One region of the Streptomyces sp. NPDC093546 genome, then DNA from elsewhere that is predicted to be linked to it. Evidence: riboswitches for the same ligand, from Rfam matches in the RefSeq annotation. Region 1 holds a riboswitch; each other region holds the start of a gene.
The links. Region 1 has a riboswitch for cyclic di-AMP ahead of ACIRNI_RS24560 (C40 family peptidase). Riboswitches for the same ligand answer to the same signal wherever they lie in the genome.

Region 1 (4,203 bases):
ACTCGTCAAGTGGTCGAGAACCACCACATCCAGATCAGACATGTTCGCGAACGAGAAAATAACGAAAGGCCCGGAGAGGCCGACGTACCCGCCCACCGCGAACGGCAGCACCTGCAACCGCACATGGGGCAGGTCCGCCAGCTCCCGCAACCGCCGCAGCTGGGCCCGCATCACCCCCGGGCCGCCCACCTGCCGCCGCAGCACCGCCTCGTCCAGTACCGCCTCCAGACGCAGCGGCGGATCACCGAACAACACCTCCTGGCGGGCGATCCGGACCTCCACCAGTGAGTCGACCGCCGTCGCCGGCAGCCCGTCCAGCGCGGCGCGCGTCACCGCCCGTGCGTAGTCGGGCGTCTGCAACAGGCCCGGCACCACCGAGGTCTCCAGCGTGCGGGCCCCGCAGGCCTGCGACTCCAGGCTGATGAAGTCCTGGTACTGCGGCGGCAGCACGCCCCGGTACGCGTGCCACCAGCCCGTGCCGCCGCCGTCCGCCGCCGCGCCGGACAGGGCCTCCACCAGCGTGCGCAGCCGTGGTTCGCGTACGCCGTAGGCGTCGAGCAGCCGTGACACGTCCGCGCCCGTCACCCCGCTCGCACCCGTCTCGATCCGGCTGACCTTCGACTGGTGCCAGCCGACGAGCCGCGCCGCGTCCCGGCTGGTGAGCCCCGCTCTCAGGCGCAGCCGCTTCAACTCCTCGCCGAGCTTGCGGCGTCGCACCGCCGGACCGTGTCGCGTGCCCCGCACGACCGCCCCTCCTCCCACCCTCCGGAACGCTGGACCAACCCGCCAGTCTGCCCGCCGGAACCGCTCTCGCGTAGCAGGGTTCACCGCTTCGAGCGACAGATATATGCATATCTTGGGGGATCGGCCCCACCTGGGGCGACATAGGTGGCAGTCTGGCGCGAAGCGCAATCCGAGGCCGTCCTCGCACAACATCCGCTCCCTGTCGGAGTCCGGCCCCGGTGGGAAAGGGACAGCGTCGCCATGGCAGACCATCAGGAAGCATCCGTCACTCTGCCGAGCGATCCAGCCTCGGTCTCCGCAGCCCGCAGATACGTGGCGGACGTTCTTACCGAATGGGGGCTGCCGGCCGAGTCCGACACCGCGGACGCGGTACGGCTGATCGTCTCCGAGCTCACGACCAACGCCGTTCAGCACACCTTCGGACAGTCCCCGACCTTCACGGTGGACATCCGGCTGGAGCGGGACGAGCAGCTGCGCATCGGCGTCACCGACAGCCACCCGCGCTGGCCGCAGCGCCTGCCCGCGGCCGTCCAGCAGGACAACGGGCGCGGCATGGTCATCATCCGCTGGCTCGCCGCCGAGCGCGGCGGCCGCCTGACGGTCACTCCGACCGGCGACGGCGGCAAGACGGTGTGGATCGCCCTGCCCTGGTCCGTCCCGTCCGTCCCCGTCCGGGGCTGACCGGCCCCGCACCGCAGGTGTGCACGCTCCGTGCGGTACGGGGGCTTGGGGCCTCGCGTCAGCGCACGCGTCCGTAGTAGACCGACTTCGACCAGATGCGGTCGAGCTTGACCACCGAACCCGACTTCGGTGAGTGCCAGATCTTGTTGTCACCGGCGTACAGGCCCACGTGGTAGACGCGGCCACCGGAGTGGAAGAAGACCAGGTCTCCCTTCTGCCGCTGCGACGCGGAGAGGTGACGGGTCTTGTTGTACTGCTGCTGCGCGGTGCGGGGCAGCGTCTTGCCGGCCTTCTTGTACGAGTAGAGCGTCAGCCCGGAGCAGTCGAAGCGGGACGGGCCCGCTGCGCCGTACGCGTACGGGGAGCCCTTCTTCGACGCGGCGACGTTCAGCGCCTTCGTGGCGAGCGTCGCGGTGGCGGCCTCGGCGTCGGAGACGGCGCCCGGTGCCAGCATCGTGCCGCCGACGGCGGCGAGCGTCAGTGCCGAGACGGCACCGGCTCGGGACAACAGAGACGGGACATGCATCTGCGCGGTCATAGCGCAACCCTTCGTCAGCCGCCTGTGAAGGATGACCTGTCGGGTTCGGGCTGGCGAAGTTGCCCGGCCGCTGACGCGGCTTCACCCCAAGGGGCGGCCATGGTGCGCTCGCCCCGTACTGCTTGGGTCCTCCACTCCTGCCGATCCACTCCTGTCGACCAGTCGTCCGGACGGCGGCAGGACTCGGCGTCCGCCCGGACCGCCCCGCCGCGGTGGCGGGGGCTTGTCGTCGAAGGGATCTTGACCCATGACGGGACGAAATTCCGAGCCGAAACGGAAGTTTGTGAGGCTCCTCACGACTGATCCATTCGAGTGGACAGGGGCGTTTTGGCGCGACGCGGCGGCCGATTGATGATCCGTGTACCAGCGGCGGAGCGTGATGTTCCGCCAGATGTGTACAGCAGCGGCGCAACTCGTGCAGTGCGTAATTCCCTCGTTTGCGTACGCCGAACGAGGGTGGCTCGTTGGCCCGTCTGCGCCCATCCGTGCTACGCGGAAATCCCTCATCAGGCGGGCTCCTGAGGGAGCGTCACCCGCGCTGTTCGGCATTCGCCATCGAGAACACGGAGCGCACGCGCCAGCGTCCGGGTGTGCGCCTCGCCCTCCCGTGGTCACGCGTCGCGCTCAGTGCCTCCCGCGGTGCGGCCGTGCGCCCGGCGAGCGCCCGATTGGGCCCGCTCCAGGGGTGCGGACGCGTGCGGGATCGTTTCGTCGTCCTCGTGCGGGTGACCGGGCGCGTACCCGGGGTGCGGAGGTGGGTAGCCAGGGGCCGACTCGAACCAACCGGCGGGTCAGGACCCGTCACTCTGCCCCAGGAGGGAATCCGTATGCGTCGCATCGCGGCCGTCGTCCTCGGAACCATCGCACTGCTCGGATCCACCGCCACCACCGCCTCGGCGGTGCCGGATCCCACCGCCGTCGTCGACTGCGTCGTTACCGGCGCGACCGACCTGACCGCCGTCGTCGACCCCGCCTCCCTCGCCATCCCCCCGGAGGTCCCGGGCGTCCCGGGAGCGAACTGCCTGGCCGTCTGAGGCGGACACCACGGCTCGTATACGAAAGGGCGGCTGCCCCGGCGGGGCGGCCGCCCGCATCCCATGGCCGGGCAAAGCCGTAGTTAACCTCCTGGAAAAACTTCTGCCCGAGATTGAAATATCTCTCCCTCACAATCGTTTCCGCAGGTCAACAGAGTGTTGAAGCCGGATAGGGTCCCGCTGCTGCCCGGGGTCGCGCCGGGCGGGAACATGTGAGGTGAAACGTGCAACTGAGCCCGCACGAGCAGGAGCGCCTGCTCATTCATGTCGCTGCCGACGTCGCGGAGAAGCGCAGGGCACGCGGGGTGCGGCTCAACCACCCCGAGGCCGTCGCCCTGATCACCGCGCACATCCTGGAGGGGGCCAGGGACGGCCGGACCGTCGCCGAGCTCATGGCGTCCGGGCGCAAGGTCCTCAGCCGCGACGACGTCATGGAGGGCATCCCCGAGATGATCCACGACGTCCAGGTCGAGGCGACCTTCCCCGACGGCACCAAGCTCGTCACCGTCCACGAGCCGATCGTCTGACGGGGAACGCCACCGATGATCCCCGGAGAGATCCTCTACGCCGACGAGCCCGTGCCCCTCAACGAAGGCCGCCCCGTCACCCGCCTCACCGTGCTCAACGCCGCCGACCGGCCCGTCCAGGTCGGATCCCACTACCACTTCGCCGAGGTCAACCCGGGCCTCGTGTTCGACCGCTCCGCCGCCCGCGGCCTGCGGCTCAACATCGCCGCCGGTACCGCCGTGCGCTTCGAGCCCGGCATCCCCGTCGACGTCGAACTCGTCCCCCTCGCCGGCCGCCGCGTCGTCCCCGGCCTGCGCGGACAGACCGGAGGAGCCCTCGATGGCTGAGCTCGCCCGCCCCCAGTACGCCGACCTCTTCGGCCCCACCACCGGTGACCGGATCCGCCTCGCCGACACCGACCTGCTCGTCGAGATCGAGGAGGACCGCTCCGGCGGGCCCGGCCGCTCCGGCGACGAGGCGGTCTTCGGCGGCGGCAAGGTGATCCGCGAGTCCATGGGCCAGGCCCGCACCACCCGCGCCGAAGGCGCCCCGGACACCGTCATCACCGGCGCCGTCGTCATCGACCACTGGGGCATCGTCAAGGCGGACATCGGCATCCGCGACGGCCGCATCACCGGCATCGGCAAGGCCGGCAACCCCGACACCATGGACGGCGTCCACCCGGACCTCGTCATCGGC
Region 2 (4,203 bases), on a different contig from region 1:
TACGGCTCCGCTTTTTCGGTGAACCTTTCTTTCTACGGCCGCATTGTTAATTGCGGGCGCTCACCGTGTTGACGCGATGTTGCGGACTCCTCACACGCAGCCGGTGCGAACCGAGTGAGCGCTCGGCGTGCAGCGCGGTCAGCGCCCGGGCCCGCTCGGCGTCACCGCGCGCCACCGCGTCGACGATCGCGCCGTGCTCGGCCCACGCCTCCACGGGCGCGGGCGGCTGGTCGACCGCGTACATCCAGGCGATCTTGTGCCGCAGCTGGGTCAGCAGGGCGGTGAGGCCCGGGCTGCCGGAGGCCTGGGCGAGCGTCTCGTGGAACCAGTCGCCGAGCGCCCGCAGATCCTCCCCCTGGCCCCGGCGCGCCCGCTCCTGGCCCAGCCTGACCAGGCCCCGCAACACCTTGAGGTGCGCCTCGGTACGGCGCTGGGCGGCCCGCGCCGCGCCGAGCGGCTCCAGCAGCGCCCGGACTTCCAGCAGGTCGGCTGCCTCCTGCTCGGTGGGCTCGGCGACGCACGCCCCGGCGTGGCGGCGGGTGGTGACGAAGCCCTCCGACTCCAGGGTCCGCAGGGCCTCGCGGACCGGGACGCGGGAGACGCCGTAGCGGCGCGCCAGCTGCTCCTCGGTGAGGCGGCTGCCGCGCGGGAAGACGCCGGAGACGATGTCGTCGCGAATCGCCGTGCATACCGAGTGCGCGGGAATGCGCATACCGAACCTCCGACGTAATGCGCGCGAAACAGCGTGCGTCCGACCGATTTGACGAGTGTTCAGTGACTCTATGGCACCATTCCTGAATTTCCGACGCCGGGTCGAAATCCATGGATATCTTTTGGCCAGGCCTGCCGCGCCGGAGAACGGCGAAGGCCCCGGCCGCTCATCCGAGGAGCCGGGGCCTTGTCTGTCTCAGGTCGTGCGGGCCGGAGGTCAGACGTTGACGCCGTGCGAGCGCAGGTACGCGACGGGGTCGATGTCGGAGCCGTACTCGGCGCTCGTACGGGCCTCGAAGTGGAGGTGCGGGCCGGAGGAGTTGCCGGTGGAGCCGGAGAGGCCTATCCGCTGGCCGGGCATGACCCGCTCGCCGACCGAGACGCTGACGGAGGAGAGGTGGCCGTACTGCGTGTACGTGCCGTCGGCCATCCGGATCACCACGTTGTTGCCGTACGCGCCGCCCCAGCCCGCCTCGACGACGGTGCCCAGGCCCACGGCGACGACCGTGGAGCCGGAGGGGGCGTGGAAGTCGACGCCGGTGTGGCTGCCGGAGGACCACATGGCGCCGCCGGTCTGGTAGCCGGTGCTGACGTAGGAGCCGGCGACGGGGAGCGTGAAGGAGTTCAGGCGCTTGCGCTCGGCCTCGCGGGCGGCGCGCTCCTCCGCCTCGCGGGCGGCCTTGACGCGGGCCTCGGCCTTGCGCTTGGCCTCCGCCTCGGCCTTGGCCTGGGCGGCGGCGCGGGCGGCGGCCTCCTCGGCCTCGCGCTCCTGGGCCTCGGCCTGGGCGTCGACGGTCTCGGCGAGCGTGTCGGTGATGACCGCCTGGTTGAGGCCGGTGTCCTCCAGTGCGCGGACGTCCGCGTCGGCGGCGAGCGCCGGGGAAGCGAGGGTTCCGATGACGCCGGTGGTGGCGATGGCCGCCACGCCGGCGACGTGTGCGCTCTTGCGGCTCAGGCGGCTCGGGGCACGGTGCTTCCCGGTGGCACGGGTGAACGCCATACGGTGGCTGATCCTTTCCTTCCTTCTCGCCTACCGGGTTAGCTGACGGGTTCGGAGCAGGAAGGTCTCCTACGGGCCCCTCCGCACGGATGCGAAGGCGTCCGATTCACCCCAGGGACTTCGTGTGGGTCCCCGGCTCCCCGGGCTCGCGCCCGATGGGGATTCGGCGATGGCTGCCCGGTGCCGCGGATGCGGCGGGTACAGCGGGCGGACAGCGCATCAGACGCTAAGCGGCTGATCTTTCAATCACCAAACGGACACGGTTTTTTGTAGCGCACGCCACAGGGCAGACACGTAACCTCCCCAACAAAACGGACATGCCGTGACGGCGAGGGGAAGCGGCAGCAGACGGCGGAACCCCGGCATCCGAATGGATGCCGGGGTTCCGCCGGTGATGGCCGGGACGCGGCCGGCGACGCGCGGCCGACCCGCCGTCAATCAGCCCGTGACGACGCTCACTTCACCGATGCCGAGCGCCTCGACCGGCTCCTTGATCTGCGCGGCGTCGCCGACCAGCACGGTGACGAGACGGTCCACGGGGAAGGCGCTGACGGCCGCGGCCGTGGCCTCCACCGTCCCGGTCTCGGCCAGGCGGGCGTACAACTGCGCCTGGAAGTCGTCCGGGAGGTGCTGCTCGACCTGGTCGGCGAGGGTGCCCGCGACCGAGGCCGCCGTCTCGTACCTGAGCGGGGCGACGCCCACGAGGTTCTGCACGGCGACGTCCCGCTCGGCGTCGGTCAGCCCCTCGGCGGCGAGGGTGCGCAGCACCTTCCACAGGTCGTCGAGGGCCGGACCGGTGTTGGGGGTGTCGACGGATCCGCTGATGGCGAGCAGCGAGGCGCCGTTGCCTCCGGGACCGGAGCGCAGCACCTGGCCGAAGGACCGTACGCCGTAGGTGTAGCCCTTCTCCTCGCGCAGCACGCGGTCCAGGCGCGAGGTGAGGGTGCCGCCCAGGCAGTACGTGCCGAGCACCTGGGCCGGCCAGACGCGGTCGTGCCGGTCGGGGCCGATGCGGCCGATCAGCAGCTGCGTCTGCACGGCGCCGGGGCGGTCGACGATGACGACACGTCCCGTGTCGTCGGCCGTGACGGGCGGGACGGGGCGGGGCTCGGCGGTGTTGCCGGTCCAGGCGCCGAGGGTGTCGGCCAGCACCGCGTCGAGGTCGACGTCCGTGAGGTCGCCCACGACGATGGCGGTGGCCGTGGCGGGCCGGACATGGGCTTCGTAGAAGGCCCGTACGGCCGCGGAGTCGATCCGCTCCACCGTCTCGAGGGTGCCCTGGCGGGGGCGGGACATCCGGGAGTCGGCCGGGAACAGCTCCTTGGAGAGCTGCATGGCGGCGCGGCGCGACGGGTTGGCGATCTCGTGCGGGATCTCGTCGAGCCGGTTGCGCACCAGGCGCTCGACCTCGCTGTCGGCGAAGGCGGGCGCGCGCAGGGCGTCGGCGACCAGGCCGAGGGCCTTGGCCAGCCGGGAGACCGGGACCTCCAGGGAGACGCGTACGCCGGGGTGGTCGGCGTGCGCGTCGAGCGTGGCGCCGCAGCGCTCCAGCTCGGCGGCGAACTCCTCCGCCGAGTACTTGTCGGTGCCCTCGGACAGCGCCCGGGCCATGATGGTGGCGACGCCGTCCAGGCCCTCGGGCTCGGCCTCCAGCGGGGCCACCAGGGAGATCTCGACGGCCACGACCTGCTGGCCGGGGCGGTGGCAGCGCAGCACGGTCAGGCCGTTGGGGAGGGTGCCTCGCTCGGGGGCGGGGAAGGCCCAGGGCCGGGCGGTGCCGGGCTGGGGCTGCGGGTGGAACTCCATGGACGTCAGGGACACAGCGGCGTCGCTCACTGGTCGGCCCCCTCTTCTTCCTCGCTGTGGTCGGCATCGCTCTGGTCGCCGTTGACCGGCTCGTAGACCAGTACGGCCCTGTTGTCCGGGCGCAGCCGCGCCTGGGCGACGGCCTGCACCTCCTCGGCGGTGACGTCCAGGACGCGCTGGACGGCGGTGAGCGCGAGCTGCGGGTCGCCGAACAGCACGGCGAAGCGGCACAGCTCGTCGGCGCGGCCGGCGACCGTGCCGAGCCGGTCCAGCCACTCGCGCTCCAGCTGGGCCTGGGCCCGCTCCATCTCCTCGGGCGTCGGGCCCTCGGCGGCGAACCGGGCCAGCTCCTCGTCGACCGCGGCCTCGATGTCCGGCACCTCGACGCCGCCGGAGGTCTTCACGTCCAGCCAGCCCATGGAGGGGGCCCCGGCGAGGCGCAGCAGGCCGAAGCCGGCCGCCACGGCCGTACGGTCGCGGCGCACCAGGCGGTTGTGGAGCCGGGACGACTCGCCGCCGCCGAGGACGGTGAGGGCCAGGTCGGCGGCGTCGCACTCGCGGGTGCCGTCGTGCGGCAGCCGGTAGGCGGCCATCAGCGCGCGGGCCGGGACGTCCTCCTCGACGACCTCGCGCAGCTGCTCGCCGATGGTGTCGGGGAGCGTGCCGTCGCGCGGCGGCTGCTTGCC
Region 3 (4,203 bases), on a different contig from region 1:
CTTCTTCACCGAGCGGGAGCGGGCCGCGCTCGCGCTGACCGAGGCCGTCACGCTGGTCGCGGCGGAGGGCGTGCCGGACGAGGTGTACGCGCGCGCCGCCGCCCAGTTCGAGGAGGGCGAGCTCGGGCAGCTGCTCGCGCTGATCTTCACCATCAACACCTGGAACCGCATTGCCCTCAGCACGGCGAAGGTGCCGGGCGAGTAATTGGTGTTGATCTTGCTCCGCATGGCGTAGGGTGGTGTTTACCGACGCGGGGTGGAGCAGCTCGGTAGCTCGCTGGGCTCATAACCCAGAGGTCGCAGGTTCAAATCCTGTCCCCGCTACTGATGACGACGAAGACCCGGTGCCCCAAGGCACCGGGTCTTCGTCGTCATGTCGTGCGTGTGCTGCATGTCCTGGGTGGTCGCCCGGTCGCCCGGTCGGCCGATGGCGGGGCATCCTGCGGCGCGGCTCCGGACGGTGTGCGCGGGGCCCGCCTACCGTCCGTAACCGTGGGTGACAACGGCGACAGGGCCTGGGGTCGGAGCGCGCGACGCGCGAAGGTGCGCCGCTTCCTCCGGGTGGCGCCCGTACTGATGATCGTCGGCGGGGTGGTGTTCGACCTGCTGACGCCGCCCCGGTTCACGGCCGTGCCGCTGTTCACCGCCGCCCCGCTCGTCGCCGCGCCGTTCTTCACCGTACGGATCACCCTGGTGGCCGGGACCGCCGCCGTCCTGGCACTGGCCGGGCTGCGCCTCCACAGCGGCACGCTGGACGAGGCCCCGTCGATCACGGAGCTCGTCACCCTGATCACGGTCTCGGCGTTCGCGCTGATGATCAACCGGGTCGTGCGGCGCAGCGGCGAGCGGCTCGCCTCCGCCCGCGGCATCGCCGAATCCGCGCAGCGCGCCGTGCTGCCGACGCCGGCCGAGCGGATCGGTGGCCTGCGGGTGGCGGCGCGGTACGAGGCGGCGCAGGCGGACGCGTTCATCGGGGGCGATCTCTACGCCGTGCAGGACACGCCCTACGGGGTGCGGCTGGTGGTCGGGGACGTACGAGGGAAGGGGATGGGCGCGGTCGAGGCGGTGGCGGTCGTGCTGGGTGCGTTCCGGGAGGCGGCCGAGCAGGAGAGCTCGCTGGAGGGGGTGTCGCAGCGGCTGGAGCGGGCGCTCGCGCGGGAGGGGACCCGGCGCGACGGGCTCGACGCCTTCGAGGGCTTCACCACCGCCGTGCTGGCCGAGGTGGTGCGCGGCGAGGCGGTGGTGCGGATCGTCAACCGCGGCCACCCGGAGCCGCTGGTGTTGTACGCCGACGGGGGCCTGGAGCGGCTGGAACCGACCGAACCCGCGCTGCCGCTGGGGATGGCGGACCTGGGGCCGTGGCCCGACCGCGCGGACGAGGTGCCGTTCCCGCCCGGGGCGACGCTGCTCTTCTACACGGACGGGCTCTCCGAGGCGCGGGACGCGAGCGGCGCCTTCTACGACCCGGCGGAGCGGCTGGCGGGGCGGAGCTTCGCGGGGCCGGGGGAGATGCTGGACACCCTGGTCGAGGACGTACGGCGGCATACGGGGGGCGGGGGGACGACCGACGACCTCGCGCTGCTGGCGGTGAACACGCCTCAGGGGCAGCGGGCCGCGGCGGCGGGAGCATCCGGGGCGACTGGGCACGGAGGGTGATCGCTGTGGAGCCCTCCGCATAACATTTGACTAACCGTCAGAAAGTGTGGTGAGGCACACGGGGCATGAGGGGCAGTCAACTTAGCTGCCTATGCCCGTTTGTGGGGCGGTATGCCGGGGGCTACGTGGTTAATGATCAGTAGGAACGGCTTGGAATCACGGCCCCGCGTCTATTAACGTTCGATAACGCAGCGCGGTCGTCCCAGCCGACGCAAGAGCGACGGCACCGTGCGCGCGCGCCGAATTCCGCAAGGGAACCGGGGAACCACCACCTTGGGGTGAATCGGGCCGCATCGCCGGCCTGAAGGAGACCTTCCTGCTCCGAACCCGTCAGCTAACCCGGTAGGCGAGAAGGAAGGAAAGGAGTGCGCCCCCGTGGCGTCCAACAGGCCTGCCCCCGAAGCGCCGTCTGCTCCATCGGCCTCCCCGGCCGCCCCCGCCTCCCCGGCACCCCACTTCGTCGACTCCTTCGGCCCGGGCCCCGGTTCCGGTGCGCCCGCGGAGGGTCAGTGGGAGGAGTGGAACCCCACCGAGGACACCGTCCGTCCCGTCCGTGGCCGCCACCGCGTGGTCAAGCAGCGCGGCGGGCTGGCCCGTAGTTCCACGGTCCTGGGCGTGGGCGTCATCGCGGCCGTCGGCGCCGGAGGGATGGCCACCGCGCAGGACAAGCCGGCGGTCTCCATATCCCTGCCCGACCTGTCCGGCGCGATAGCCGACAGCCTTCCGGACGCCGAGTCCATGCCGGGCATCGGCTCCCTGATCTCCGACGACGGTGCCGACGGCGGTTCCGGCGGCTCTTCCGCGGACGCCCGGCTGACCGCCGCCGCGCCGCTGACCGCCGGGTCCCTCGCCGCCGACGACGGCTCCGCCGGGGACCGGGCCGAGAGCGGCGCGAGTGCCGGCGAGGCCCTGCGGGCGCGCATCCTCCAGCAGGCCGAGCAGCAGCAGGCGTCCGCGGACGCGGCGGCGAAGCTCGCGGCCGAGAAGGAGGCCGCCGAGCAGGCGGCCGCGCTGGCCAAGTCCCAGCAGACCGCCGCCGAGAAGGAGGCGGCCGCCGAGGCGAAGGCGAAGGCCGAAGCGGCGGCGAAGGCCGAGGCGGAGGCCGCGGCCAAGGCGGAGGCCGAGCGGCTGGCCAAGCTCGCCGGCAGCTACGCGCTGCCGACCTCCTCGTACACCATCACCTCCACCTACGGCCAGGCCGGCAACATGTGGTCCTCCGGCTACCACACCGGCCTCGACCTCGCGGCCCCCACGGGCACCCCGGCCAAGGCCGTGCACGGCGGCACCGTCAAGTCGGCCGGCTGGTCCGGCTCGTACGGCTACCGGATCGTCCTGGAGCTGGAGGACGGCACCGAGGTCTGGTACTGCCACCTCTCCTCGATGACGGTCGGCGCCGGGCAGAAGGTCGCCACCGGCGAGACCATCGGGCGCGTCGGCGCCACCGGCAACGTGACCGGGCCGCACCTGCACCTGGAGGTCCACACGGCGGGCGGCGGCGGAGTGGACCCGCTGGCGTGGCTCCGCGGCAAGGGCCTGACCGTCTGACGGCCCGACTCTCCGACGGCCTGACCGTCTGAACCACCGTCTGACGGAATGACCGTCCGACGGCCCGCAGATTCCGGTGGCCCTGGCGTTCCACCCCCCGACGCCAGGGCCACCGGTTCCTTCGCCCCATGGGCGGATGCCCGGAATACGGCACGTCACGCGGGGTGTTGAGGTATCGCATGACCTCACTTCCCCTTCGCAGGCTGGGTACGTCCGACCTCCACGTCTTCCCCCTCGGTCTCGGCGGCAACGTCTTCGGCTGGACCGCCGACGCCGCGCAGTCCTTCGCCGCCCTCGACGCGTACGCGGCAGCCGGCGGCAACTTCGTCGACACCGCCGACACCTACTCGTCGTGGGCCCCCGGCCACCAGGGCGGCGAGTCCGAGACGGTCATCGGTGACTGGATGGCCGCCCGGGGCAACAGGTCCGACGTCATCGTCGCCACCAAGGTCGGCAGCCACCCCCAGTACAAGGGGATCGGCGCCACCACCATCAAGGCCGCGGCCGAGCAGTCGCTGCGCCGCCTGCGGACCGACTACATCGACCTGTACTACACCCACGTCGACGACCCGGCCGTCCCGGTCGAGGAGTTCGTCCCCGCACTGGACCGGCTGGTGAAGGAGGGCAAGGTGCGGGCCGTCGCCGCCTCCAACATCTCCGCCGAGCGGCTCCAGGAGGCGCTGGACTTCTCCGCGCGCGAGGGCCTCGCCTCCTACGTCGCGCTCCAGCCGCACTACAGCCTCGTCTCGCGCGGCACCTACGAGGGCGCCCTGCGCGACACCGCCGAGCGGGCGGGGCTGTCGGCCGTGCCGTACTGGGCGCTGGCCTCCGGGTTCCTCACCGGCAAGTACCGGCCGGGCACGCAGGTCGACAGCGCGCGGGCCGAGGGCGCCGCCAAGCACCTCGCGACCGAGCGGGGCCGCGAGGTCCTCGCCGCGCTCGACACCATCGCCGGGGCGCGCGGGATCGAGGTCTCGAGCGTCGCGCTGGCGTGGCTGGCCG
Region 4 (4,203 bases), on a different contig from region 1:
TCGTCTCGAAGGCGTTCACGCCGCGCCGGGTGGCGGAGTTCGCGCCGCGGGTGCAGGAGCTGACGGACCGGTTGATCGACAACTTCGCTACAAAAGGGAGCGCCGACCTCATTCACGAGTTCGCGTTCCCGCTCCCCATTTACGCGATTTGCGACATGCTCGGCGTCCCGCCCGAGGACCAGGACGACTTCCGGGACTGGGCCGGGATGATGATCCGGCACGGCGGCGGGCCGCGCGGCGGGGTCGCGCGGTCGGTGAAGAAGATGCGGGGCTATCTGGCCGAGCTGATCCACCGCAAGCGCGAGGACCTCGGGGACGACCTCATCTCCGGGCTGATCCGGGCGAGCGACCACGGCGAGCACCTCACCGAGAACGAAGCCGCGGCGATGGCCTTCATCCTCCTCTTCGCCGGGTTCGAGACCACGGTCAACCTCATCGGCAACGGCGTGTACGCCCTGCTGCGCAACCCCGGCGAGCGCGCCAGGCTCCAGGAGTCCCTCGCCGCCGGTGAGCACGGGCTGCTGGAGACCGGGGTCGAGGAACTGCTGCGGTACGACGGGCCCGTGGAGCTCGCCACGTGGCGGTTCGCCACGGAGGAGCTCACCATCGGCGGGGAGCGCATCGCGGCGGGCGATCCGGTGCTGGTGGTGCTCGCGGCCGCCGACCGGGACCCGGAGCGGTTCGTGGAGCCCGACACCCTGGACCTGGCGCGGCGCGACAACCAGCACCTGGGGTACGGGCACGGCATCCACTACTGCCTCGGCGCGCCGCTCGCCCGCCTCGAAGGGCAGACCGCGCTGGCGACGCTGCTGACCCGGTTGCCGGACCTCCGACTCGCGGTGGATCCTGCGGATTTGCGGTGGCGCGGGGGGCTCATTATGCGTGGACTGCGCACGCTCCCGGTTGAGTTCACCCCCTTTGGGGAGGGTTCCAGCGGGCCACCGAGCATGACGATCCGTCAGTAATGTGATCTTCGCGTAATCTCCCCTGCATCGACTTGTGACTAGCGTTCGAATGCCGCTACGTTCACCGTCACCTCAGCAGTCACGCGAAAGGCACACCGCATGCGCTCCGGGAACGGCAGGCACCGTCGACCCCGTCAGGCCCCCGCCATCGTTGTCGCGGCAGGGGTGACCGGATCCGCCATCGCCCTTCCGCTGCTCGGCGCCGGCTCCGCGTCGGCCGTCGACGCCCACACGTGGGACCGGGTCGCCGAGTGCGAGTCCGGCGGCGCGTGGAGCGCCGACATGGGCAACGGCTTCTACGGCGGACTCCAGCTCTCGCAGGAGACCTGGGACGCGTACGGCGGCAAGCAGTACGCCCTGCGCCCCGACCTCGCCAGCCGCGCGCAGCAGATAGCCGTCGCGGAGCAGGTCTACGCCGCGACGGGCGTCAAGGCCTGGGAGACCTGCGCCCCCATCGTGGGCCTGGGCGGCGCCACCGGCGCGAAGCCGGACGCCGAGCCCGGTGCCACGCCCGGCGCGTCCTCCGGCACCGCGACGCCCGAGGCCACCCCGGACGCCGCTCCCGACGCGTCCGCTCCGGCCGACGCCGGCCAGCCGGTGGAGCCCACCGAGCCGGTGGCCCCCGCCGACCCGGTCGAGAGCCTCCTGCCGACCGAGCCGGCCGAGCCTGCCGCTCCCACCACGCCGGGAGCCGCACCGGAGACGGCGGCCCCGGCCGCCCCGCCCGTCCCCGGCAAGGGCAAGCACCGCGGCGCGCCCGACCCGGCGGAGCCCTCCGCGGAGTCCCCGGCGGCGACGGACCCGACGGCGACCGATCCGGCCGCGCCGGAAGCCGGGAACCCTACGAGTACCGACAATTCGGTCAGTGGGCGCGAAACGGACGGCCGCACCTCCCGAGGTGACGGCGCGACACGCGACCTGGCGGACGCCCAGCCGGGCACCTACACCGTCCGTCCCGGCGACAGCCTCTCCGCCATCGCCGCGGCGAAGGACCTCGAAGGCGGCTGGACCGCCCTCTACGACGCCAACCGCCAGACCGTGGGCGCCGATCCGGACCTCATCCTCCCCGGCCAAAGCCTCGATCTGGCCCCCGCGCAGCGCTAGTTGGCGGGGGGTATTGGTGCCCCTATGTCCGGATCTGCGCCAGTGAGACATGGGTCTCTTTGTGCCAACTGGCGCCTCACGAACGCACGATGTGTCCGATCCGCCCCTCACCTGCGCAAACGTCCGTCAAGCGCAGGGCGGTAGGGGCGGATTGACCCGGATGTCCGTCTTTGAACTTCACCGGGCTCTGTGATTACGGTCTTTATCGCTCGCCATCGCGGGCCCCTTCGACCGGTACGCCGAATCCTGCCGCCGGACGCAAGGGAACAGTCGTCGCGTCATGCGCCGAAGGCAGGAGCGGGGGACCCAAGGTAGGTGCCGACCCCCGGCCGTCGAAGGACGGTCCGTGAGCCGGCTTGGGGTGAGGCCGCGCGAGTCGCGCGGCGGGGCAGCTCATCAGCCCTAACCCGACAGCTCACCTCGCAGGCGTCGGTGAGGAGAATCTCCATGCTGTTTTCCAGCAAGGTTTCCGGCAAGGCCAAGCACCGTCGCCCCTCCAAGGCGGTCCGTTTCGCCGCGTTCGCCGGCATCACCGGCGTCGCCGTGGCCGCCCCGCTGATGGGCGCCACCTCCGCCTCGGCGGCCACCTCCGCCGAGTGGGACAAGGTCGCCCAGTGCGAGTCCGGCGGCAACTGGTCCATCAACACCGGTAACGGCTACTACGGTGGCCTGCAGTTCTCGGCCTCCACCTGGGCCGCGTACGGCGGCACCGCGTACGCCGCCACCGCCGACCAGGCCAGCAAGGCGCAGCAGATAGAGATCGCCGAGAAGGTCCTGGACGGCCAGGGCAAGGGCGCGTGGCCGGTGTGCGGCGTGGGCCTGTCCAACGCCGCGTACGACGGCGGCGCCGCCGAGCGCACGGCCGAGCAGCCCACCACCCGCAGCGAGCAGCGCACCGCGCCGAAGGCCGCGCCCAAGGCCGCGGAGGCCCCCAAGGCCGCGCCCAAGGCCGAGGCGAAGAAGACCGTCACCACCCCGACCGGCAAGAAGGTCGCCAAGGGCGACGGCGAGTACAAGGTGAAGGCCGGCGACACCCTCAGCACCATCGCCGAGGCGGAGAACGTCGAAGGCGGCTGGCAGAAGCTCTTCGAGCTGAACAAGGACATCGTCGAGGACGCCGACCTCATCTACCCGGGCCAGCAGCTCCACCTGAGCTGACCCCCCGACGGCCCCGGCCCGAGTCGCCCCTGCGGCGGCGGGCCGGGGCCTTCGCGGTTACCGGCGGGTAAACATTGTGGGCTTTTGCCCCGTAAACAGGGCCCTCGGGTCGTTTTTCGTCCCACGAGGCGGGCGTCGGCTGGCCCCGGCCCCCCGGCCGGATAGGCTCTTGTCGCACGGCGCAAGGCCAAAGAGACCCTGCACCCTGCACCGCTCGCGTCACACATTGCGTCACATCCCAGAAGGAGATGCTCGTGCCGTCCATCGACGTCGTCGTAGCCCGGGAAATCCTGGACTCCCGAGGCAACCCCACGGTCGAGGTCGAGGTCGGCCTCGACGACGGCAGCACCGGCCGTGCTGCCGTCCCGTCCGGTGCCTCCACCGGTGCGTTCGAGGCCCTCGAGCTCCGCGACGGTGACAAGGACCGCTACCTCGGCAAGGGTGTCGAGAAGGCCGTCCTCGCCGTCATCGAGCAGATCGGCCCGGAGCTCGTCGGCTACGACGCCACGGAGCAGCGGCTGATCGACCAGGCGATGTTCGACCTGGACGCCACGCCCGACAAGTCGTCGCTCGGCGCCAACGCCATCCTCGGCGTCTCCCTCGCCGTCGCGCACGCCGCCTCCGAGGCGTCCGACCTGCCGCTCTTCCGCTACCTGGGCGGCCCGAACGCGCACCTGCTGCCCGTTCCGATGATGAACATCCTGAACGGCGGCTCGCACGCCGACTCCAACGTGGACATCCAGGAGTTCATGATCGCGCCGATCGGCGCGGAGTCCTTCTCCGAGGCCCTGCGCTGGGGCGCCGAGGTCTACCACACCCTGAAGAAGGTCCTGAAGGACAAGGGCCTGTCCACGGGCCTGGGCGACGAGGGCGGCTTCGCCCCGAACCTCGACTCCAACCGCGCCGCCCTCGACCTCATCCTCGAGGCCATCAAGCAGGCCGGCTACACCCCGGGCAAGGACATCGCGCTGGCGCT

Region 2: another riboswitch for cyclic di-AMP. It lies ahead of ACIRNI_RS26325 (M23 family metallopeptidase); the one in region 1 lies ahead of ACIRNI_RS24560 (C40 family peptidase).
Region 3: another riboswitch for cyclic di-AMP. It lies ahead of ACIRNI_RS03105 (M23 family metallopeptidase); the one in region 1 lies ahead of ACIRNI_RS24560 (C40 family peptidase).
Region 4: another riboswitch for cyclic di-AMP. It lies ahead of ACIRNI_RS23380 (transglycosylase family protein); the one in region 1 lies ahead of ACIRNI_RS24560 (C40 family peptidase).

The regions. Positions count from the first base shown of each region.
Region 1 is NZ_JBIWJG010000012.1:116,030-120,232, reverse strand. It holds gene ACIRNI_RS24570 (helix-turn-helix domain-containing protein) at 1-744, opposite strand, end outside; gene ACIRNI_RS24565 (ATP-binding protein) at 985-1,425, shown strand; gene ACIRNI_RS24560 (C40 family peptidase) at 1,484-1,963, opposite strand; cyclic di-AMP (ydaO/yuaA leader) riboswitch at 1,968-2,162, opposite strand; gene ACIRNI_RS24555 (hypothetical protein) at 2,791-2,997, shown strand; gene ACIRNI_RS24550 (urease subunit gamma) at 3,222-3,524, shown strand; gene ACIRNI_RS24545 (urease subunit beta) at 3,540-3,851, shown strand; gene ACIRNI_RS24540 (urease subunit alpha) at 3,844-4,203, shown strand, end outside.
Region 2 is NZ_JBIWJG010000014.1:66,406-70,608, forward strand. It holds gene ACIRNI_RS26320 (GntR family transcriptional regulator) at 47-712, opposite strand; gene ACIRNI_RS26325 (M23 family metallopeptidase) at 929-1,711, opposite strand; cyclic di-AMP (ydaO/yuaA leader) riboswitch at 1,725-1,890, opposite strand; gene ACIRNI_RS26330 (M16 family metallopeptidase) at 2,150-3,517, opposite strand; gene ACIRNI_RS26335 (M16 family metallopeptidase) at 3,544-4,203, opposite strand, start outside.
Region 3 is NZ_JBIWJG010000002.1:16,849-21,051, reverse strand. It holds partial or broken gene ACIRNI_RS03120 (carboxymuconolactone decarboxylase family protein) at 1-205, shown strand, start outside; tRNA gene ACIRNI_RS03115 (tRNA-Met) at 251-324, shown strand; gene ACIRNI_RS03110 (PP2C family protein-serine/threonine phosphatase) at 493-1,656, shown strand; cyclic di-AMP (ydaO/yuaA leader) riboswitch at 1,884-2,020, shown strand; gene ACIRNI_RS03105 (M23 family metallopeptidase) at 2,032-3,201, shown strand; gene ACIRNI_RS03100 (aldo/keto reductase) at 3,381-4,203, shown strand, end outside.
Region 4 is NZ_JBIWJG010000011.1:99,012-103,214, reverse strand. It holds gene ACIRNI_RS23390 (cytochrome P450) at 1-965, shown strand, start outside; gene ACIRNI_RS23385 (transglycosylase family protein) at 1,131-2,069, shown strand; cyclic di-AMP (ydaO/yuaA leader) riboswitch at 2,343-2,513, shown strand; gene ACIRNI_RS23380 (transglycosylase family protein) at 2,517-3,227, shown strand; gene eno (phosphopyruvate hydratase) at 3,482-4,203, shown strand, end outside.